Regions from separate parts of the Neobacillus sp. K501 genome, predicted to be linked through region 3. Evidence: riboswitches for the same ligand, from Rfam matches in the RefSeq annotation. Region 3 holds a riboswitch; each other region holds the start of a gene.
What was found. Region 3 has a riboswitch for cobalamin ahead of ACWM35_RS00565 (ABC transporter substrate-binding protein). Riboswitches for the same ligand answer to the same signal wherever they lie in the genome.
Positions count from the first base shown of each region.

Region 1: another riboswitch for cobalamin. It lies ahead of ACWM35_RS13770 (ABC transporter substrate-binding protein); the one in region 3 lies ahead of ACWM35_RS00565 (ABC transporter substrate-binding protein).
Region 2: another riboswitch for cobalamin. It lies ahead of metE (5-methyltetrahydropteroyltriglutamate--homocysteine S-methyltransferase); the one in region 3 lies ahead of ACWM35_RS00565 (ABC transporter substrate-binding protein).

Region 1 is NZ_JBSLYA010000005.1:180,892-187,575, forward strand. It holds gene ACWM35_RS13760 (long-chain-fatty-acid--CoA ligase) at 15-1,646, shown strand; gene ACWM35_RS13765 (SDR family oxidoreductase) at 1,669-2,448, shown strand; cobalamin riboswitch at 2,738-2,943, shown strand; gene ACWM35_RS13770 (ABC transporter substrate-binding protein) at 3,126-4,118, shown strand; gene ACWM35_RS13775 (FecCD family ABC transporter permease) at 4,081-5,151, shown strand; gene ACWM35_RS13780 (ATP-binding cassette domain-containing protein) at 5,148-6,551, shown strand; gene ACWM35_RS13785 (cobyrinate a,c-diamide synthase) at 6,576-6,684, shown strand, end outside.
Region 2 is NZ_JBSLYA010000009.1:116,777-123,460, forward strand. It holds gene smpB (SsrA-binding protein SmpB) at 13-480, shown strand; RNA gene ssrA (transfer-messenger RNA) at 634-969, shown strand; gene ACWM35_RS19210 (LAGLIDADG family homing endonuclease) at 1,385-1,717, opposite strand; gene ACWM35_RS19215 (flavodoxin) at 1,972-2,439, shown strand; gene ACWM35_RS19220 (hypothetical protein) at 2,432-3,322, shown strand; gene ACWM35_RS19225 (flavodoxin) at 3,312-3,791, shown strand; cobalamin riboswitch at 4,064-4,254, shown strand; gene metE (5-methyltetrahydropteroyltriglutamate--homocysteine S-methyltransferase) at 4,414-6,684, shown strand, end outside.
Region 3 is NZ_JBSLYA010000001.1:112,289-118,972, reverse strand. It holds gene ribE (riboflavin synthase) at 1-575, shown strand, start outside; partial or broken gene ribB (3,4-dihydroxy-2-butanone-4-phosphate synthase) at 647-1,264, shown strand; gene ribH (6,7-dimethyl-8-ribityllumazine synthase) at 1,312-1,782, shown strand; cobalamin riboswitch at 1,855-2,048, shown strand; gene ACWM35_RS00565 (ABC transporter substrate-binding protein) at 2,204-3,163, shown strand; gene ACWM35_RS00560 (FecCD family ABC transporter permease) at 3,129-4,190, shown strand; gene ACWM35_RS00555 (adenosylcobinamide amidohydrolase) at 4,193-5,665, shown strand; gene cbiB (adenosylcobinamide-phosphate synthase CbiB) at 5,662-6,645, shown strand; gene cobD (threonine-phosphate decarboxylase CobD) at 6,602-6,684, shown strand, end outside.

The DNA of each region.
Region 1 (6,684 bases), on a different contig from region 3:
GGGGTGTTGTAGTCATGAGCTATTCGACTAAACCATGGTTAAAGCATTACAACTCGGAAATTAATGAATTCGCTTCCATTAAAAATATTTCTTTAGACGAAATGTTTCAAAATGCTGTAGAACGATTTTCAGATGATATAGCCATTCAATTTTATGACATGGCATGGACATTTAAAGAACTCTCGTCCGTGGTTGATAGATTTGCTGCTTCCCTCTATCAATTAGGCTTCAAAAAAGGGGACCGCCTTTCCATCATGCTCCCAAATTCACCACATTATCTTTTTTCGCTTTTTTCAGCCTTTCGACTAGGGGGTATAGCTGTTCAGGTAAATCCAATGTATGTGGAAAGAGAAATAGAGCATGTCTTAAATGATTCACAGTCTGAATACATGGTTGTTCATGAGAGTTTGTATGCTAGAGTGAAGCAGGTTCAAGGCAATACTCCGCTTAAACGTATTGTGGTTGTGGGCTTTGGACATCAAACTAATGAACTTACAGAAGAAGATTATTATTTTGATAGTCTTGTAGAAATGGACACTAAATCTGCACCCCAAGTTGAAATTGATGCAGAAGAGGAAGTAGCGATTTTGCAATACACGGGTGGAACAACCGGTGTATCAAAAGGTGTCATGCTGACTCACAGAAATATCATGTCCAATTTAGAACAAGTAAATGATTTTATATTTAAAACCATTGATACGCCTCATAATCCAAAAGTTATGTCTGTCCTGCCAATGTTCCACGTGTATGGTCTGACGTGTAATGTATTTCTTGGCATCCATACGGGCAGTAATCTTATTATCCTGCCTCGTTTTGACGTACAGGAAGTAATGGAAACGGTTAAACGTCACCGTCCATTCCAATTTTCAGCCGTACCGACCATGTTTATTGCATTGAATAACCATCCGAAACTAGAAGAATACGGATTCGATAAAATTCCTTATTATAACAGTGGCGGGGCAGCAATGCCGATTGAACAATTACATTTATTTGAAAAACGAACAGGAGGTAAGATATGTGAAGGATACGGCCTTTCAGAAGCATCTCCTTCGACACATATCAACCCATCTTTTCTTGAGAGAAAAGTTGGAAGTATTGGTTTACCAGTTCCAAGTCTCGAGGTGAGGATTGTCCAAGTAACTGATTATGGGTTTGAAGAAGTGCCGGTTGGAGAAATTGGTGAATTAATTGTTAAAGGTCCACAGGTTATGAAGGGATACTGGAACCGTCCTGAAGATACAGAGGAAACGATCATAAACGGATGGCTTCATACAGGTGATATAGCAAGAATGGACGAAGATGGTTATTTTTATATCGTCGATCGTAAAAAAGACATGATCATTGCTAGTGGTTTCAATGTGTATCCTCGTGAAATTGAAGAGGTCCTCTATAATCATGAAGCCGTTCAAGAAGTCATTGTTGTTGGTGTGCCTGATCCCTATCGAGGTGAAACCGTTAAAGCCTTTATCAAATTGGTCAATGATGCCTTGGTAACAGAAGAAGAAATGATTCACTTCTCGAAGCAATATTTGGCACCTTATAAAGTACCTAAATCTGTTAAGTTTCGGGACGAGCTGCCAAAAACCTCGGTTGGAAAATTGTTGCGTAGATCACTTCGGGATGAGTCAGCAATTGGAACTAAATAACTATTAGAAAGGAGAAATGAAAATGAATATTAGCGAATTATATGATATCAAAGGAAAAACAGCTATCGTTACAGGAGGCGGAAGGGGACTTGGCGAACAGATTGCCCTTGCCTTTGCCGAAGCGGGAGCCAATGTTGTGGTATGTTCCAGGAAAGTAGAGGCATGCCAAGAAGTCAGTGAACGACTTGAAAAAATGGGTGTACGTTCACTCGCATTAGAATGTGATGTTTCAAAAGCCGAAGATATTCAAAGAGTGGTAGAGAAAACAATCCAAGAATTCGGAACGATTGATATTTTAGTCAACAATAGTGGTGCTTCATGGGGTGCACCAGCGTTGGAAATGGAAGCTAAACATTGGGATAAAGTGATGGATGTTAACTTGAAGGCTGTTTTCCTTTTTTCACAGGCTGTAGGAAAAATCATGGTTGAACAAGGTTCTGGAAAAATCATTAATATTGCTTCTATCGTTGGTTTCGGAGGACAAGATCCAAAGATTATGGACGCGATTGGTTATACAACCAGTAAAGGTGCAGTCATTACTTTTACACAAGATTTAGCTGTTAAATTAGCCCCATACAATGTTCATGTGAATGCCATTGCGCCTGGCTTTTTCCCATCAAAAATGACAAATGGTCTATTGGACTATACCGGTGAAAAAATACTTGAAAGAACCCCAGCAGGTCGTTTTGGCTCAGATGTTGATATGAAGGGCCCTGCTTTATTCTTAGCATCAAAGGCTTCAGATTATGTATTTGGTCATGTCTTATTAGTAGATGGTGGAACAAAGGCAGCAGTTCAGTAATTTCTAAGTATAACCAAAGCTCACACATACTAACTAGTTGGTATGTGTGAGCTTTTTGGCAGAAAATAAGGGTAACCATACATACGAATCGCGTTCTCGGAGCAGGTTCGTTAGGGCATATCAATGCTCATACAGAACTTTACTTATTAAAGACAGATAAATAAGTCCAGTTTCTTTATTAATATAGTGTTGAAACTATTATTTATGATTCCATGAATAACCCAAAAGAGAGATTAGAAATAGTTTACAAAGGTGGAATACTCTACTATAATAGCTTTTGTAACAAAAAATGAATACTAGACAAATAGGTTTCTTAAATGATCTGAGTGAGATTCATTTGAGACTAAGAGGGAAGTTGGTGAAAATCCAACACGGTCCCGCCACTGTAAGCGAGTAGGAAGGTTATAAAGATCCACTGTGTTTTAAAAAACATGGGAAGGGAAAACCAACCGTTGATTCGCAAGTCAGGAGACCTGCCTATTTTGTATTTAAGCTTCCTCGAGGAAAGGAATGTTTAAAGTGCAGGCAATCAACTGGGTAAATAATATTACTTATTATCAAGATTGCAAGTTATCATGCTGTCGACAAGACTTAGTATTATAAAACTGCCTTTTTACTTTACGCTTTCCTCCGGAACAGCGTTTTTTTGTGTTCAAAAATTAAAGGAGGAAAATGTGATGAAAGAGATTGTAAGAAAATGGGGTCATTTCGGAGTTGTTCTCCTGTTAAGCATGGGGATTATTGCAGGATGTGGTACACAAGAACAGAACTCTTCGCAAGATAAAGCAGTTGCTACCGAAAAAGAAAAGACAAGTGATAGTGGAAAGGAATTTCCTGTCACGATCACCGATGATGCGAATCGAAAGGTAACGATAGAAGAGGAACCTGAAACCATTGTTTCGATCCAAGCAAGTAATACCGAAATCGCCTTTGCTCTTGGAGTAGGAGATAAATTAATTGGCAGATCCGATTATGATAACTATCCAGAGGAAGCCCTTAAAATTGAGAAAGTTGGTGGACAAGATATCAATGCAGAACTTGTTCTCTCCCTTCTACCAGATGTGGCTCTGGTAACGGATTATCATTACAAAACACATCCAGATGTCTTGAAAAAGTTTGAAGAAGCCGGTATTGATGTGGTTGTTGTTGGAAGTGCTACTTCCTTTAAAGATGTTTATGAAAACATTGAAATGATTGGGGAAGCTACCGGAACCAAGACGGAAGCGGAAGAAATTGTGACTGATATGAAAGAGCGTCTACAAGCAATTAAAGACAAAGCAGCAGATTCAATTAAAGATAAAAAGAAAGTTTGGGTAGAGGTTTCGCCAGCTCCAGACATTTTTACGACAGGAAAAAACACCTTTATGCACGAGATGCTTGAGTCCATTCAAGCTGTTAATGCGGCAGAAGATCAAGAGGGCTGGGTGAAAATGACCGAAGAAGAAATTGTCAAATTAGACCCTGAAGTGATCATTACAACGTATGGCTACTATATCGACAATCCAACAGCTGAGGTATTAAACCGTGAAGGATGGACAGAAGTGCCGGCTGTAAAAAATGGAAAAGTGTTTGATGTTGATAACGATACGGTGACAAGACCTGGTCCTCGTTTAATTGAAGGAGTCGAGACACTTGCGGAACTTATTTATCCGGACATTTTTAAGCAATAAAATCGGTTGGTTATATTTGATAAGCGGAGGGCTTGTACTTGGTACAGGCCTTCTAGGTTTATTTTCAAGCAGCGTAACCGTTCCGGTTCAGACTATTTTACATATTATCTTTGAAAAAGTGTTTCATGTGAGTTTACTAGACGAGGTAGCCAAAAATGAAGAAATGATTATTTGGAATATTCGTCTGCCAAGAGTTCTTCTTGCTTTTTGTGTGGGGGCATCCCTATCGTTAGCTGGTGCAGCTTTTCAAGGATTATTACGCAATCCACTAGCAGATCCCTATACGATTGGGGTGTCCTCGGGTGCCTCGCTGGGTGCCGTTCTCGTTTTGTTTTTTCAAGTGACCATTGTTGCTTTAGGGGATTTTACGCTTCCGATTTTTGCTATTTTAGGTGGTTTATTCACGTTATTAATAGTATTCGCACTTGTTCGCTTAAGTAGTAAAAGCTTAGCGATTGAAACAATTATTTTAGCGGGAATTATCGTTAGTGCCTTTATAAGCGCGTTTGTCTCTCTCCTTATTTCATTAGGGGATCGTGATGCGATGACGCAAATTATCTACTGGTTATATGGCAGTGTTGCCATGAGAGGATGGAGCTATGTTCAACTCATTATACCATTTATGATAATCGGCTCGATAATACTGTTCTACTTCCAGCGTGAATTAAATGCCTTGGCACTGGGAGAGGATGCCGCCGATCATATTGGAGTCGATGTGAAAAAAGGGAAGACCTTCGTTCTCATTGGTGCCTCGTTATTAACGGGAGCTGCAGTCGCTGTTTCAGGGTCAATTGGCTTTGTTGGACTAGTCATTCCACACCTTGTCCGGCTTGTAACGGGTCCGAATCATCGCCATGTTCTTCCGCTCTCCTTGCTAATAGGAGGAGCTTTTCTCATTTTAGCTGATTTACTGGCTAGAACCCTGATTGCTCCAAAAGAGCTGCCAATTGGCGTGATTACTGCTTTAATTGGTGCACCTGTATTTGCCCTTTTATTGATTAGAGAAAGACTTGGGAGGGGGACGAGTAAATGATTCACGTTCAAAACTTGGTTGGTGGATATAGCCATTCCCCCATTATTAAAGGTTTAGATTTTGACATTAATAAAGGAGAGTTTTTTGCGCTTCTTGGTCCGAATGGGAGTGGAAAAACAACCCTTTTTAAACTCATTACCGGGCAGTTATCAAGGATTAGCGGGAAAGTTTCCATCGATGGTAAAGAAATTACATCCCTTTCTAAACTTGAAAAAGCCAAAAAAATGGCGGTACTTACACAGGAAGTTCAAGTTTCCTTCGATTATTCCGTGGAAGAAATCATTAGTCTTGGACGTTATCCTCATCAAAAGGGGATTTTTAAACAACTTTCGAAGGCAGACCGAAAAGTCATTGATGAGGTGATGGAGCTCACCCAAATAAGTGACTTTCGAAAAACTCCATTTCGAATGATTAGTGGTGGAGAAAAGCAAAGAGTCTTATTGGCCAAAGCTTTAGCACAGGAGCCTGAAATCTTACTTTTGGATGAGCCTACCAATCATTTGGATATTAAACATACCTTTCACATGTTGAATCTACTGAAAGAACGGCAACTATCATCAGGGTTAACCATTTTTTCGATCCTCCATGATTTGAATGTTGCTTCGCTCTATGCAGATCGTATCGCCCTGCTTCATAATGGGAGCTTTTTAGAAGTAGGAGATGTAGACCTTTTGAGGAAAGAAGAGCAATTAAAGAAGGTTTACGAGGTGAAAGTGAAATCTCAAGCTCACCCAACTGTTCCAAAACCACAGCTTCTTATGACACCCAATTATTTTACATCAAGCAATTCCCTAAACTTTGATAGTTCTTATAAAATAAAACAAACCGAAGAATATCTTCACGTTCAATTTGATAAGCCATTACGGACTTTATCCAATTCATTCACGGGTGCTGGTATACAGTGGTTAAAACATTTTTGTCATTATCATGTGGCGGAAAAAAATCATAACTCACACCCAGAAAGAGATTTACATCAATTGATGGAGAAATACTCCATTCCTCATGAACAAGCAGCCGGGATCATGACGGCAGCAAATCTCGGGGATATGGTGATGGTGAAGGAAGAAATTGAAAACATTCAAATGATGGCAATTGTGACAGGGGATACTCTGGGAAGTATTAACTTAATGCTTTTCATAGATGCCCATTTTACAGATGGAGCCCTTGTGGATGGATATATGGCGGCTATTGAGGCAAAAGTGAAAGCATTGCAAGATCATCATATGGTAGATTCTCAAAAAGTTAGTAAATCGACCGATACTCTGCTTCTTGCACTTACACAGCAAGGGGAAATATTACCGAATGCAAGCTCAGGCACAATGTTCGGGGAAGGAATCAGACAAATCGTCTATCGTGCTATAAAGGAAGCGATTGGTAAGAATGTAGAGTTGATTCATTAACATCACGGAAGGGAGAATGAGTAGATGACGGAAAGAAGATTGGTCATTGCTGGCACTGGAAGCGGTGTTGGAAAAACAACAGTAACCATCGGTTTAATGTCTGCATTAAAGAAATCTGGCTTAACCGTACAGG
Region 2 (6,684 bases), on a different contig from region 3:
GAGGTGAGAGACATGCCAAAAGGTGAAGGGAAAGTGGTTGCCCAGAATAAAAAGGCATACCATGATTATTATATTGAAGAAACGTATGAAGCAGGAATGGTTCTTCAAGGAACAGAAATCAAATCGATTCGCGCTGGTAAAGTGAATCTTAAGGATTCCTATGCAAGAATCCAAAATGGCGAGATGTATTTGCTGAATATGCATGTAAGTCCATATGAACAAGGAAATCGGTACAATCATGATCCACTAAGACAGCGAAAGCTCCTTCTTCATAAAAGAGAAATCGATAAGCTGTTTGGTGAAACAAGAGAAGCTGGCTATGCACTTGTTCCTTTAAAGATTTATCTAAAAAATGGTTTTGCCAAAGTATTGATCGGCTTAGCAAAGGGTAAAAAGAATTATGATAAGCGTGAAGTATTGAAGCAAAAAGAAGCGAAGCGTGATATCGAACGAGCATTCCGCGAAAGACAAAAAATGTAGCTTACAAATACTTACAATTGCAAAACACCGCAAGTATGTTATAATAAATTTGTCGCTAAGGAGCGATGACTTAACGCTCAAACTATTGTAGAGCTTCCGACGTCTGTTGCTAGAATCTTTAACTAGATTTAGCGCATTTTATCATGGGGACGCTACGGATTCGACAGGGGTAGTTCGAGCTTGGGTTGCGAGTCGAGGGGATCGGCCTCGTTAAAACGTCAACGCCTATAACTGGCAAAACTAACAACAACTTAGCTTTCGCAGCTTAATACTGCATAGCTGTTCGCCCCTCCATCGCCTATGTGGTAGGGTAGCGGACTCACTCTTAGTAGGCTACGCCGGAGTCCACCGTCTGAGGGCGAAGGAAGAGAACAACCAGACTAGCTGACCGGCCGCCTGTCGATAGGCAAAAGGCTCAGCGAATCACGAATATGTCGACTACACTCGTAGAAGCTTAAGTGCCGATATCTTTGGACGAGGGTTCGATTAGTAAATTAGTCGCCTTATGTGGTAACACATAAGTGAAAATTCGGCTTTATCGGTGAAACCTAAGTCGCTGAAAATTGCGATAAGGCAATGCCGAGCGGTATGTGGAGCAATCTAACAGCCGTGTATCGACTTATAGGCTGCCATTTCGAAATGGTAGTACTAGGATGCGAAACACTATCTGAATGGGTAAAAATTATGTTTCGCATAAGACGCCGAAGGACCTGAAGTGATCAGGTTCAAGATATAGTCAGTGCCATGACGAAAGCATGGAAACGCACGTCCCTCCGTCTCCACCATACATAGGTGGATAACAAGACTAGCATATAAATGCTGGTCTTTTTTATATTTCAAAAAAAGCCTCTTCAAATGCTATTTTTATCTCTACCATTTCCCTGTTGTACTTACCATTCCTAGGTCACACATTTTCATAATTATTTAATATCCATAAAGCTCGGTTCCTTTTTTTATCAAATCTTAGATAAGGGTAAGTTTGTTTTAATATGGATAACACTCTATCTTTTTTCTTAATATTTAATGTAAATGAGTATTTATGCCGTTCTGGCATATAGTTTTTTTTATTTATGATTGTTCCTCCTGTTAAGGATTGTATATAAACTAAAAGTTCTCTATCTGTAGAAGCTATCGTTACACATGGGCGACGATATTCATTTTCATGCATTCTAGTTAATGGAATTGAACCTTCACCATCAATTATTCCTGCGATATAAGAAGCCTCCCAGATTTCCACGTTTATACCTCCTTCATAAAATAAATTGAATCTCCAACGAGGAAACGTATGTTCTATTTTATTTTAATCTTTTTTGAAATCTCTTTCAATAGTGATAGGGATTTCTTTGAAAATAATGAAAACCTATTGCGTGCTTAATATTGAGAGTAAAAAATAACTAAATTTTAAAATTTAATTGACATTGATAATCATTATCATTTATTATCGAATCAACTAGTAAATGAAAACCATTATCATTTAGGGGGCAGGAATAAGTGAAAATACTAATTGGATATGTAAGTATGTCTGGAAATACAGAAGATATGGCAAATATTCTAAAGGAAGAACTTCTCGCAGCAGGTTGTGAGGTGGAAGTGGAAAGTCTTGAAACAACCCAAGCCAACAGAATTCTTGACTACGATTGTAGTTTCATTGGTGCTTATACCTGGGGAGATGGGGATCTTCCGTATGAAGCAGAGGATTTCTTTGAAGAATTGAATCACCTAAATTTAACTGGAGTTTATACAGCCTGTTTCGGGTCTGGTGATCATGATTATCCGCAATTCTGTGCAGCTGTCGATACATTTGCCACCCGCTTAAAAGAAAGAGGCAGCGATGTTTTTCCGGAATTGTTGAAAATAGAGCTTAATCCTGAAACGGAGGAACAAATAGCAGAGTGTCAGCAATTCGCTCAATCCGTATTGACATGGGTGATGGCCAAAAAGGAAATGGAACATGTTTGATCGAGGAGCAACGGCAGTTTTAGCTACTCGGGAGATTCCTTTCATGGTGGCAGTAAAGCAGGAAGGGATTTATTCCTTTGAAGATGGGGAATGGCTTCTCCAATATCGTATGTCAGAAAACATATACAAGCTGATAAATTTAGGAGCATATATTTTCGGAATTGGTGATTATGGCACGATTGTTCGATACAATCTCCAGGAAAATAAATGGACGCATACATCTTTTCCAACTCCGCAGCGGTTGTGGGATATAACGGGTAATCGTCATGGACTCGTAGTTACACATGGAGGTAGTAACCTTTATATCTCTAATAATTTTGGCTCTAATTGGCATATTATCAAGCCATTTAAATCTTTAGCCGTTCAGCCCGTCATCCGTTCCCTGCTCTATGATCATGACAGTATTTACATTGGAACGCAAATCAATAGGGAATACGGTGGCTTATGGAAATATAGCTTTAGCTCAAGGGAATTAAAGCTAATAAAAAAGGAAACACAAACGATGATTTCTTCGATTTACAAAGACGATGATGGATACATCTTTATCTCAAAAGGAGAATCCCGTTCAGGTAAAGGTTCAATTGAAATGCTATGCCCTTATCAGAATCGCTGGATTCCGTTCGATCAGCCTATTGTAGAAAAAAAGGCCTTTTTAGATCTATTTAGTGCAGAACGTAAGCTATATGCAACCACGAGTCATGATAAATATGGTTTTTCAAGAATCTATGAAGTGCAAAAAGATAGCATGTGCTTACATCCTATTGAAATTGTTGCTGGCCATGGATTTAGAGGGGCAGGCATTGAAAATCAACTATTTATCTGTTCACCGGTTGAAAGTAAATGGATCGTTAATAACTGTGGAGTCCCTAAACTTGTACATTGAATGGAGTGGAATCGGAATGAAGATTGGCGTTTTTTATGCAAGTATGTCGGGAAATACGGAAGCCATTGCGGATATCATCGCTGCTAAGCTTAGAGAACAAAATCACGAGGTCATTTTAGACGATATTCTTAGTATTCAATCAGCTACGGAATTATTAAACTATGATTTAACCTTCATCGGAATGTATACATGGGGAGATGGAGATTACCCAGACGAATGCCTTGATATTATTGAAGAAATCGAACAATTGGATCTCGAACAGCATCCTTTTGCGATTTTCGGTTCAGGAGATATGAGCTATCCGGAATTTTGCGGTGCCCTAAACCAACTCTATAAGCTTATTGAAGAGCAAGGGGGAACTATAGTTGGGGAGCCATTAAAAATAGAGTTTAACCCTGAGCCAAAGGATGAAGCAGACATCAAACAATTTGTGATAGAAGCATTAACCGTATATGAAAAAAGCTGTTAAATGAATTGATTTTTCATTCGATTTTAGAAAAAGAAACCGTAAGGAAAGGGAAACGATATCGTTTCCCTTTTTCTCTGTCTCACATACGATTATGCTGACAACAACACTGCCACGAACCTCAAGTTTTTCAATCCTATATCGCGACCAGCCCGTCTATTTGGTGGAATAACAGAAGTATCTATAATCTATCTTCACAGATAGAAATCGATTTTACTTTGACAGTCTCTATTTAACATGTTAATATGGCTATTAAATTCTAAAAATTTTAAAAAGTGAATAAAAAACCAACAGGTGCTGTGTAAAAGATTTACTCAGCTTAAAAGGGAAGTCCGGTGAAATTCCGGCACGGTCCCGCCACTGTAATGGGGAGCAACTTATTAATGACCACTGTTTCATAAGAAATGGGAAGGGATAAGTTGTGATGAACCTAAGTCAGGAGACCTGCCTGTTGTGTGCGCTTGTACTCTACGTGGATATAGGGAGGGGTGAAGAATACGTGTTGGGAAACTCTGCTTGTCTCAACTCTAGTTAACTATGCGTATGAATCTCTCTTTTCTACTTAGAAAAGGGAGATTTTTTGTTGAAGACGAAAATCTAAATAAACAAGGAGTGGAAAAGTTACATGAATACCGTAAAAAGCTCGAATTTAGGTTATCCAAGGATTGGTGAACAACGTCAGTGGAAAAAAGCGTTAGAAAAGTTATGGGCTGGTAAGCTAGATGAGGAAACCTTCCTAAGACATATGAAAGAGATTCGTTTGCATCATCTTCAGAAGCAAAAGGAAAAAGGGATTGATCTAATTCCTGTTGGCGATTTTACTTTTTATGATCATGTACTTGATACAGCTGTTATGTTTGGCCTCGTTCCAAAGAGATTTGGATGTAGAGGGGAGAAAGTTTCGTTAGAGACGTATTTTAATATCGCACGGGGAACGGGTGATGCAGTAGCAGCGGAAATGACGAAGTGGTTTAACACAAACTATCATTATATTGTTCCAGAGCTCGATGAAGCTGTGCCTGAATTACTGGAGAACCAACCGCTTCACTTATATAAAGAAGCGAAGCAAGAACTTGATATTAATGGTAAGCCTGTTATCTTAGGTCCGATTACATTTATAAAGCTATCAAAAGGTTATAAACAAAATGAATTAAAAACAGTTGTCGCTCAGTTTGTTCCACTTTATGCGACTATTCTACGCGAATTACAGAACGAAGGTGCAGAATGGGTGCAAATTGATGAACCAATTCTATCCACAACGATTTCCCAAGAAGATGTTTCACTGTTTCACGAAGTCTATCAACAATTGGCTGCCGCTGCTCCAAAACTAAAAGTGATAATACAAACTTATTTTGATAGTGTTGATCATTACGAAGAAGTGGTTTCAATCCCTGTGCATGGTATTGGACTTGATTTTGTTCATGATCATGGTCAGAATCTTGCTGCATTAAAAAAATATGGGTTCCCAAATGATAAAGTACTAGCTGCAGGTGTTATTGATGGACGTAATATTTGGCGTGCTAATCTAGCTGATAAGCTCTCTATTCTCGCTGAAATCACAGAGATTGTACCTAGAGATCGTTTTATTGTACAACCTTCATCTAGCTTATTACATGTGCCAGTAACGATTAAGAGTGAAGAAGCTCTTAATGCAGTTCTAAAAGATGCTCTTTCCTTTGCAGATGAAAAATTAACGGAAGTGGCTCAACTTGCAAAAGGCGTGCAGGACGGAAATGAGGCAATACGTGAAGAAATCACACAAAGTACAAACGCCATTCAAGCAATAAATGAATCATCTTTTCGAAACAATGCACAAGTACGAAGAGCCATTCAGGAGCTCCATACATACAGTGCTGATCGTTCAGCAGTATTTAATGACAGACAAAAAGTTCAGAGTTTGGCTTTTCAATTACCGCTTCTTCCAACCACAACGATTGGAAGCTTTCCTCAAACACAGGAGGTAAGAAAGCAGCGTTTAAATTGGCGTAAAGGCGAGATTACGGACAATGAATACGAGAATTATATAAAAGCAGAAATAAAAAAATGGATTGAAATTCAAGAAAACCTTCAGTTAGATGTATTTGTACATGGGGAATTCGAACGGACCGATATGGTTGAATATTTTGGTGAAAAATTAGCAGGATTTCAATTTACAAAATTCGGCTGGGTGCAGTCCTATGGATCACGATGTGTGAAGCCTCCGCTTATTTATGGTGATGTCGCTTATCGTTTACCCATGACAGTCAAGGAAACAGCATATGCTCAGTCGCTAACAACCAAGCCTGTAAAAGGGATGCTGACAGGTCCGATTACCATTTTAAACTGGTCGTTTGTTCGTGATGATATATCCCGCTTTGATGTAGCCAATCAAATTGCTCTTGCACTAAGAGAAGAAGTGGAACAATTAGAGGAAAATGGAATCCGAATGATTCAAGTGGATGAACCGGCTCTTCGTGAAGGGCTGCCCTTAAAGCGAGAACGATGGGAAAGTTATTTGAATGCTGCGGTATATGCTTTTAAACTTGCAACAGCCTCGGTACGAAATGAAACGCAAATTCATACCCATATGTGTTATTCGAACTTTGAGGATATTATTGAGGCCATTAATGGCTTAGATGCGGATGTGATTTCTATTGAAACATCAAGAAGTCATGGAGAATTCATTAACGCCTTTGAGCAACATACTTATAATAAAGGCATCGGACTTGGAGTATATGATATTCATAGTCCACGGGTGCCAAAGGTTGAAGAGTTGATAAAAAACATTGATCGGGCACTTCAAGTTCTCGATCCAAATTTATTCTGGATTAATCCAGATTGTGGCTTGAAAACGCGTGGTTTTGAAGAGACGGTTGCAGCACTTGAGACCATGGTTAAAGCTGCAGTACAAGTAAGA
Region 3 (6,684 bases):
AAAAAATACTTGAGGATGTCCGCCTAGGGGACAGTATTGCGGTTAATGGTGTTTGTCTTACTGTTACTAGCTTCACACATAACCAATTTACTGTTGATGTGATGCCAGAAACGGTGAAAGCCTCGAGCCTTCGTACCGTTCAGCGAGACACAAAAGTAAATCTGGAAAGGGCAATGGCTGCAGGTGGAAGATTTGGTGGACATTTTGTTTCCGGACATATCGATGGAACTGGAGTAATTAAATCAAAAAAGGCTCTTGAAAATGCGATTTATTATGAAATTTTAACAGACCCCGAACTGTTAAAATTCATCATTAAAAGAGGTTCAATTGCCGTTGACGGAACTAGTCTAACCGTATTCGATGTAACGAATGACAGTTTCACACTATCACTTATCCCTCATACACGCTCTGAATCTATTCTTGGAAATAAGGACAAGGGTGAAATTGTTAATCTAGAATGTGACATGATTGGTAAATATGTAGGACATTTTTTGATGAGTACTTCCGGACAAACCTCTAATAAGAGTGCATCAGGTTTAACGGCCAAGTTCTTAGAAGAAAATGGCTTTTACTAAAGGTCTTACCATTATTTTTGTAGAAACGGCAAACAATAATCTAGAAGGATTATGAGGAAGGGGAGGATAGGATGTTTGATACAATTGAAGAAGCACTGACAGAATTAAAACAAGGGAAGGTTGTCATCGTTTGTGATGATGAGAACAGGGAAAATGAAGGTGACTTTATTGCCCTTGCAGAAAGGGCTACACCAGATGTGATCAACTTAATGGCAACACATGGAAGAGGGTTGATCTGTGTTCCAATTGAAGAGGAACTAGCAGATAAACTAGAATTAGGCCCAATGGTAGCCCATAACACCGATCCCCATGGAACAGCCTTTACAGTTAGTATTGATCATGAATTTTCAACTACAGGGATTTCTGCTTTCGAGCGTTCTGCAACAATTTTAAGTATGCTCGATTCTGAAGCAAAACCTGCTGATTTTAAAAGACCAGGACATATTTTTCCTTTAGTTGCAAAAAAAGGTGGCGTTCTTAGTAGGACGGGACATACAGAGGCAGCAGTGGACTTAGCAAAATTATGTCAGGCAAAGCCGGCAGGGGTAATTTGTGAAATAATGAATGAAGATGGGACAATGGCACGAGTTCCCCAGTTAAGGGAAATTGCAGATAAATTAAAAGTTAAATTTATTACGATTAAAGACTTAATTGAATATAGGAAGAAATTGGAGCAGGCTAGTCAAAGATAAGTTTAGCGAAAATATGGAAAAATTTATATTTGGAGGAATTATGGATGAATAATCTTTTTGAAGGTAATTTAGTTGGATCAGGTTTAAAAATAGGAATTGTTGTTGGCCGTTTTAATGAATTTATTACGAGTAAATTGTTAAGTGGAGCACAGGATGCTTTAAAAAGACATGGTGTAAGCGAATCTGATGTCGATATAGCATGGGTGCCAGGTGCGTTTGAAATTCCGTTAATCGCCCAGAAAATGGCTAAAAGTAAAAAGTATGATGCCGTGATTACTTTAGGTACAGTCATCCGAGGATCAACTCCTCATTTTGATTATGTTTGCAATGAAGTAGCAAAAGGTGTTTCTAAAATTACATTAGAAAGTGGCATCCCGGTTATTTTTGGTGTGTTAACGACTGATTCCATTGAGCAAGCGATTGAGCGTGCTGGAACAAAAGCAGGGAATAAAGGATGGGAAGCAGCAGCAGGGGCAATTGAAATGGCAAATCTTTGTAGAGTTATTGAGCAATAATAATCCATTTTGTAGAAATTAGCAAAAATGATACAAAATTCTCCACGTTATTATATAATAGGACTATCATAAAAAAATAATTGAAGAATAGGTGCTAGAAATCTTTTTCTAAAGATTTTAAGCTTAATAGGGAAGTTTGGTGAAAAGCCAACACGGTCCCGCCACTGTAATTGGGAGCAACCTATAAAATGTCACTGTCGAAAGATGGGAAGACATAGGAAGCGATGACCATAAGTCAGGAAACCTGCCTAATTCTTGCGCCAAAAGGAACCTACGAGGATAGGGAGGTGTGGAAGACTAGTGCCTTTTTACTTATAAAGTATAAGGATCTATCGAACCAACATCTCTACATAAATGTAGAGATGTTTTATTTTTTATTCACACTTTTTTATGATCAAAATGCCGTACATAGGAGGAAAAAATGAAAAAATTATCTTCGTTATTATTTATTTTATTATTATCCATTGGTGTATTAACAGCCTGCGGTGAACAAAACGAAAGTCCTAAGGAAGAAACAAAAGGCAGTTCTGAGCAACAATCAACAGATAAAGCTTTTCCGGTAACCATTAAGGATGCCTTTGACCAAGAGGTAGTCATTAGCGAAAAACCTGAAAAAATTGTTTCTTTAATACCAAGTAATACTGAGATTGCCTATGCATTAGGACTTAAAGAAGAAATCGTTGGAGTATCAGATTATGATAATTATCCTGAAGAAGTCTCAAAAAAAGAGAAAGTGGGCGGCATGGAAGTTAACTTAGAAAAAATTATTGCTTTACAGCCTAATTTAGTGTTAGCACATGCCTCACAACATACAGCAGAAGGTCTGAAGCAGTTAAGCGATTCTGGAATTACCGTATTAATCGTGGATGATGCGCAAAATTTTGAGGAGGTAAATGACACCATTAGTTTGATTGGGAAAGCTACAGGTGAAACAATCAAAGCAGAAGAGCTAGTGAAAGAAATGGAGGAGAAATTGGCTGAAATAAAAGAGAAAGCTGCTGAAATCTCCGAGAAGAAAAAGGTGTTCATTGAGGTAGGGGCGGAACCAGAAATTTTTACGACTGGTAAAAATACTTTTATGGATGAAATGTTGCGTTTTATAAATGCAGAGAATATCGCAAACGACCAAGAAGGCTGGGTTGCGATGGATCAAGAAGCAATTATTAACCGTAATCCAGATGTCATCATTACTACTTATGGATTTTATGTTAAAAATGCGGATGAGCAAGTGTTAAGCCGAAAAGGCTGGGAAAATGTCAATGCAATTAAAAACAAGCAAGTCATCGATGTAGACTCTGATCGTGTGACCCGGTCAGGTCCTAGGATTGTTGAAGGAGTAGAGGAACTTGCAAAGGCTGTCTATCCAGAAGTTTTTAAATAATAAGTTAATAGCCTATTTTTTTGCCGGAGGTTTCCTGCTCTTTTCGATACTATTAGGGATATCGATTGGCAGTGTTTCGGTCCCGATTTATACGATTATTCAAATTATTATCGCAAAACTAACTGGCTTTATTTCACTTGATCAGATTGACCCGATGTATTCGAGTATTGTTATAAATATCCGTTTACCCCGAGTAATTTTAGCAGGTCTTGTAGGAGCAGCTCTTGCCATTGCAGGAGCGGCCTTTCAAGGTCTTTTAAGAAATCCATTAGCCGATCCCTTTACATTAGGTGTATCCTCTGGCGCTTCAGTCGGGGCTGTACTTACTTTGTTTTTTCAAATTTCCATCCCCTTTATTGGCAACTTCACACTGCCGCTTCTAAGTATTTTGTTTTCCTTTATCACGATCTTTTTAGTACTTGCTTTCGCTCGTAAAATTGATCGTTCGATGAGAGTGGAAACGATTATATTAACGGGAATTATCTTTAGTTCGTTTCTGGGTGCGATTATTTCACTAATGATTGCTTTAACAGGAGATGAGCTTAGACAGATTATTGGCTGGTTGTTGGGCAGTGTATCGATGCGCGGCTGGGAATACATAAAAATTATTTTGCCATTTTTTATCATTGGTTCCGTCATCTTGCTTTTTAATGTGAAAGAACTAAATGCGATGTCGTTTGGAGAAGAAAGAGCGCAGCATTTAGGGGTTAACGTTCAAAAACGGAAGCTAGTGGTTTTAACAGCGGGTTCGATCCTAACTGGAGCAGCAGTGGCTGTTTCTGGAACCATTGGTTTTGTAGGACTTGTCATTCCCCATCTCTCTCGATTATTGTGGGGTCCAGATCATAAGCATTTGCTGCCATTAGCGATAGTAACGGGAAGCGGATTTTTAATCTTGGCAGATCTCCTGTCCCGGACAATTATTTCCCCTACCGAATTACCGATAGGGGTTATCACCGCCTTTATTGGTGCCCCGATATTTGCAGTCATTTTATTACAAAGAAAACGGATGGAAAGAAGTGGTTAAGAATGCTTAGCGTTCAACAAGTTTCAGGAGGATATTCAGGTGAATCAGTCCTGAAGGATGTTTCCTTCAACGTTCAAACTGGGGAGCTTTATGGGATACTTGGACCAAATGGAAGCGGCAAGACGACATTGTTAAAAATGGTGAGCGGTATCTTACCATTTGAAACGGGTGAAATCCTGATTAAAGGAAAAAGAGTTCAGGACTATAAAACGAAGCAGCTGGCCAAAATGATTGCGGTCTTATCTCAGCATTCGCCACCTTCTTTTTCCTACACCGTGAAAGAGACGGTTGCGCTAGGGCGTTATGCCCATCAAACAGGATGGTTTCAATCATGGGGGGATAATGATGAGGAAATTGTTCAAAGAGTCATGATGCAGACAGGCATATCTTCCTTCCAAAATAAAAATATTCAGGAATTATCAGGCGGTGAAAAACAAAGGGTGTTTCTTGCGCAGGCTCTTGCGCAAGAACCCGAAATTCTCCTTTTAGATGAACCAACGAACCATTTAGATTTATCCTATCAAAAGGAGTTACTTGATTTCCTTAAAAAATGGACGAAAGATTCAGGTTTAACGGTAATTTCCATATTTCATGATTTGAATTTAGCGGGCTTGTATTGTGATCGCTTGTTATTACTAGAGAAAGGGAGTATTCATATTGACCATGCTCCCAATGAAGTATTAAGAGAAGAAAGAATAAGGGAAGTCTATAATACCGAAATTCAGAAACATCCCCATCCGAAAATTGCTGCCCCACAAATCGTATTATTGCCGGAAGTGGAAGGGAAAAAGATAGAAGAGAATTTGATCATTAATGAGGTTTTATTAACGATTTCGGATGAAATGATCACGTTAACTTCGCCGCTTCCGTTAAGAACAATGTCTTCAGGTGTAATTGGTTCAGGAACAGGTTGGTATCATCACTTTGTCAATCGACATGTTGGAAAGGATTACAATTGTAGTGATCATCGCAAGGAAATGGCGGACTATTTAAGGTCTAATCGGTTTGAACCATCCGAAACGGTAGGGATGATGACGGCTGTGTATCTGGAGGACGTATCCTATAAAATTTTAGAAGAGGATCGTTTTTCTGTATTCATTGTCGTCACTGCAGGTGTCGGAAATGCAATTGATGCCTCTAAAAGCGAAATGCACTCATTCGAAATGGTGCCAGGCACCATCAATACATGGGTCTTCGTCAACGGGGAAATGACCGAAGAAGCATTTATTCAATCTATCATGACGGCTACAGAAGCCAAAACGAAGGCAATGAATGATTTAAAGGTTATCGATGCGGTGACAGGCACCATAGCTACAGGTACCTCAACAGATAGTATATTAATCGCTGCGACACAATCTGGCGAATATCTTGAGTTTGCGGGAACGATTACCCCTTTAGGGAAACTGATTAGCAAAGCTGTATACGAATGTACGACAGAGGCAATTCAAAAATCTCAAAAAAGGAAACAAGTATGATTGTCTATCACTTAACTGCTATCACCATTGCTTATTTTATTGACCTGCTAATAGGAGATCCACCACATTGGCCACATCCAGTCAGATGGATTGGGACAATGATTTCTTTCTGGGAAAAACGTTTGAACCAGGGGAGGAATAAAAAATGGAAAGGAGTCAAAATGCTCGTTTTTGTTTTAATTTCCGTTCTATCTATTGCTATTCTCTTGGTAATCATGGGCTATCAGATACACCCGTATATTGGTATGGCTGTGGAAGCGATTATGATAGCGACAACCGTTGCCCAAAAAAGCTTAAAAGAGGCATCTATGGAGGTATATCGTCCGCTAATAAAAGGGGATTTGGGAGAGGCAAGGATCAAACTATCGTATATTGTAGGCCGCGATACTGATCATTTAAAGGAAAATGAAATTGCCCGCGGAGCGATAGAGACGGTTGCTGAAAATACAAGTGATGGAGTGACAGCACCATTGTTTTGGGCGCTAATCGGCGGAGCCCCGCTTGCTATGGTTTACCGTGCAGTCAATACCTGTGATTCAATGGTTGGTCACAAAAACGAAAGGTACAAAGAATTTGGTTGGGCTTCAGCGAAATTCGATGATGTGATGAACTGGATTCCTAGTCGGTTGACAGGAATATTAATGCTAATAGGAAATGGGCCGAAGAGAATGAGTTACCGAAAAGCATGGTCAATCTTGTTCCGTGATGCAAAAAAGCATCCTAGCCCAAATAGCGGCTGGGGTGAAGCTGCTGTTGCTGCCATATTAGCTATTCAGCTTGGTGGGATCAACTTCTACAAAGGTATGATTTCGAACCGGGCAAAAATGGGTGAACCTTTGGTACCCATTCAAGCTGAACATATAAAGCAAGCAAATAGGATTTTAACCAGAACAGTAATATTGTTTTTAGTATTATTATGGATCGGAGGGATGACGATTGAAATGGCCTTCACATGGTTCCAATCCACAGTATTTATATAAGGCAATGGGGCTCGAGCTTCCCGGGGAGTATATTGATTT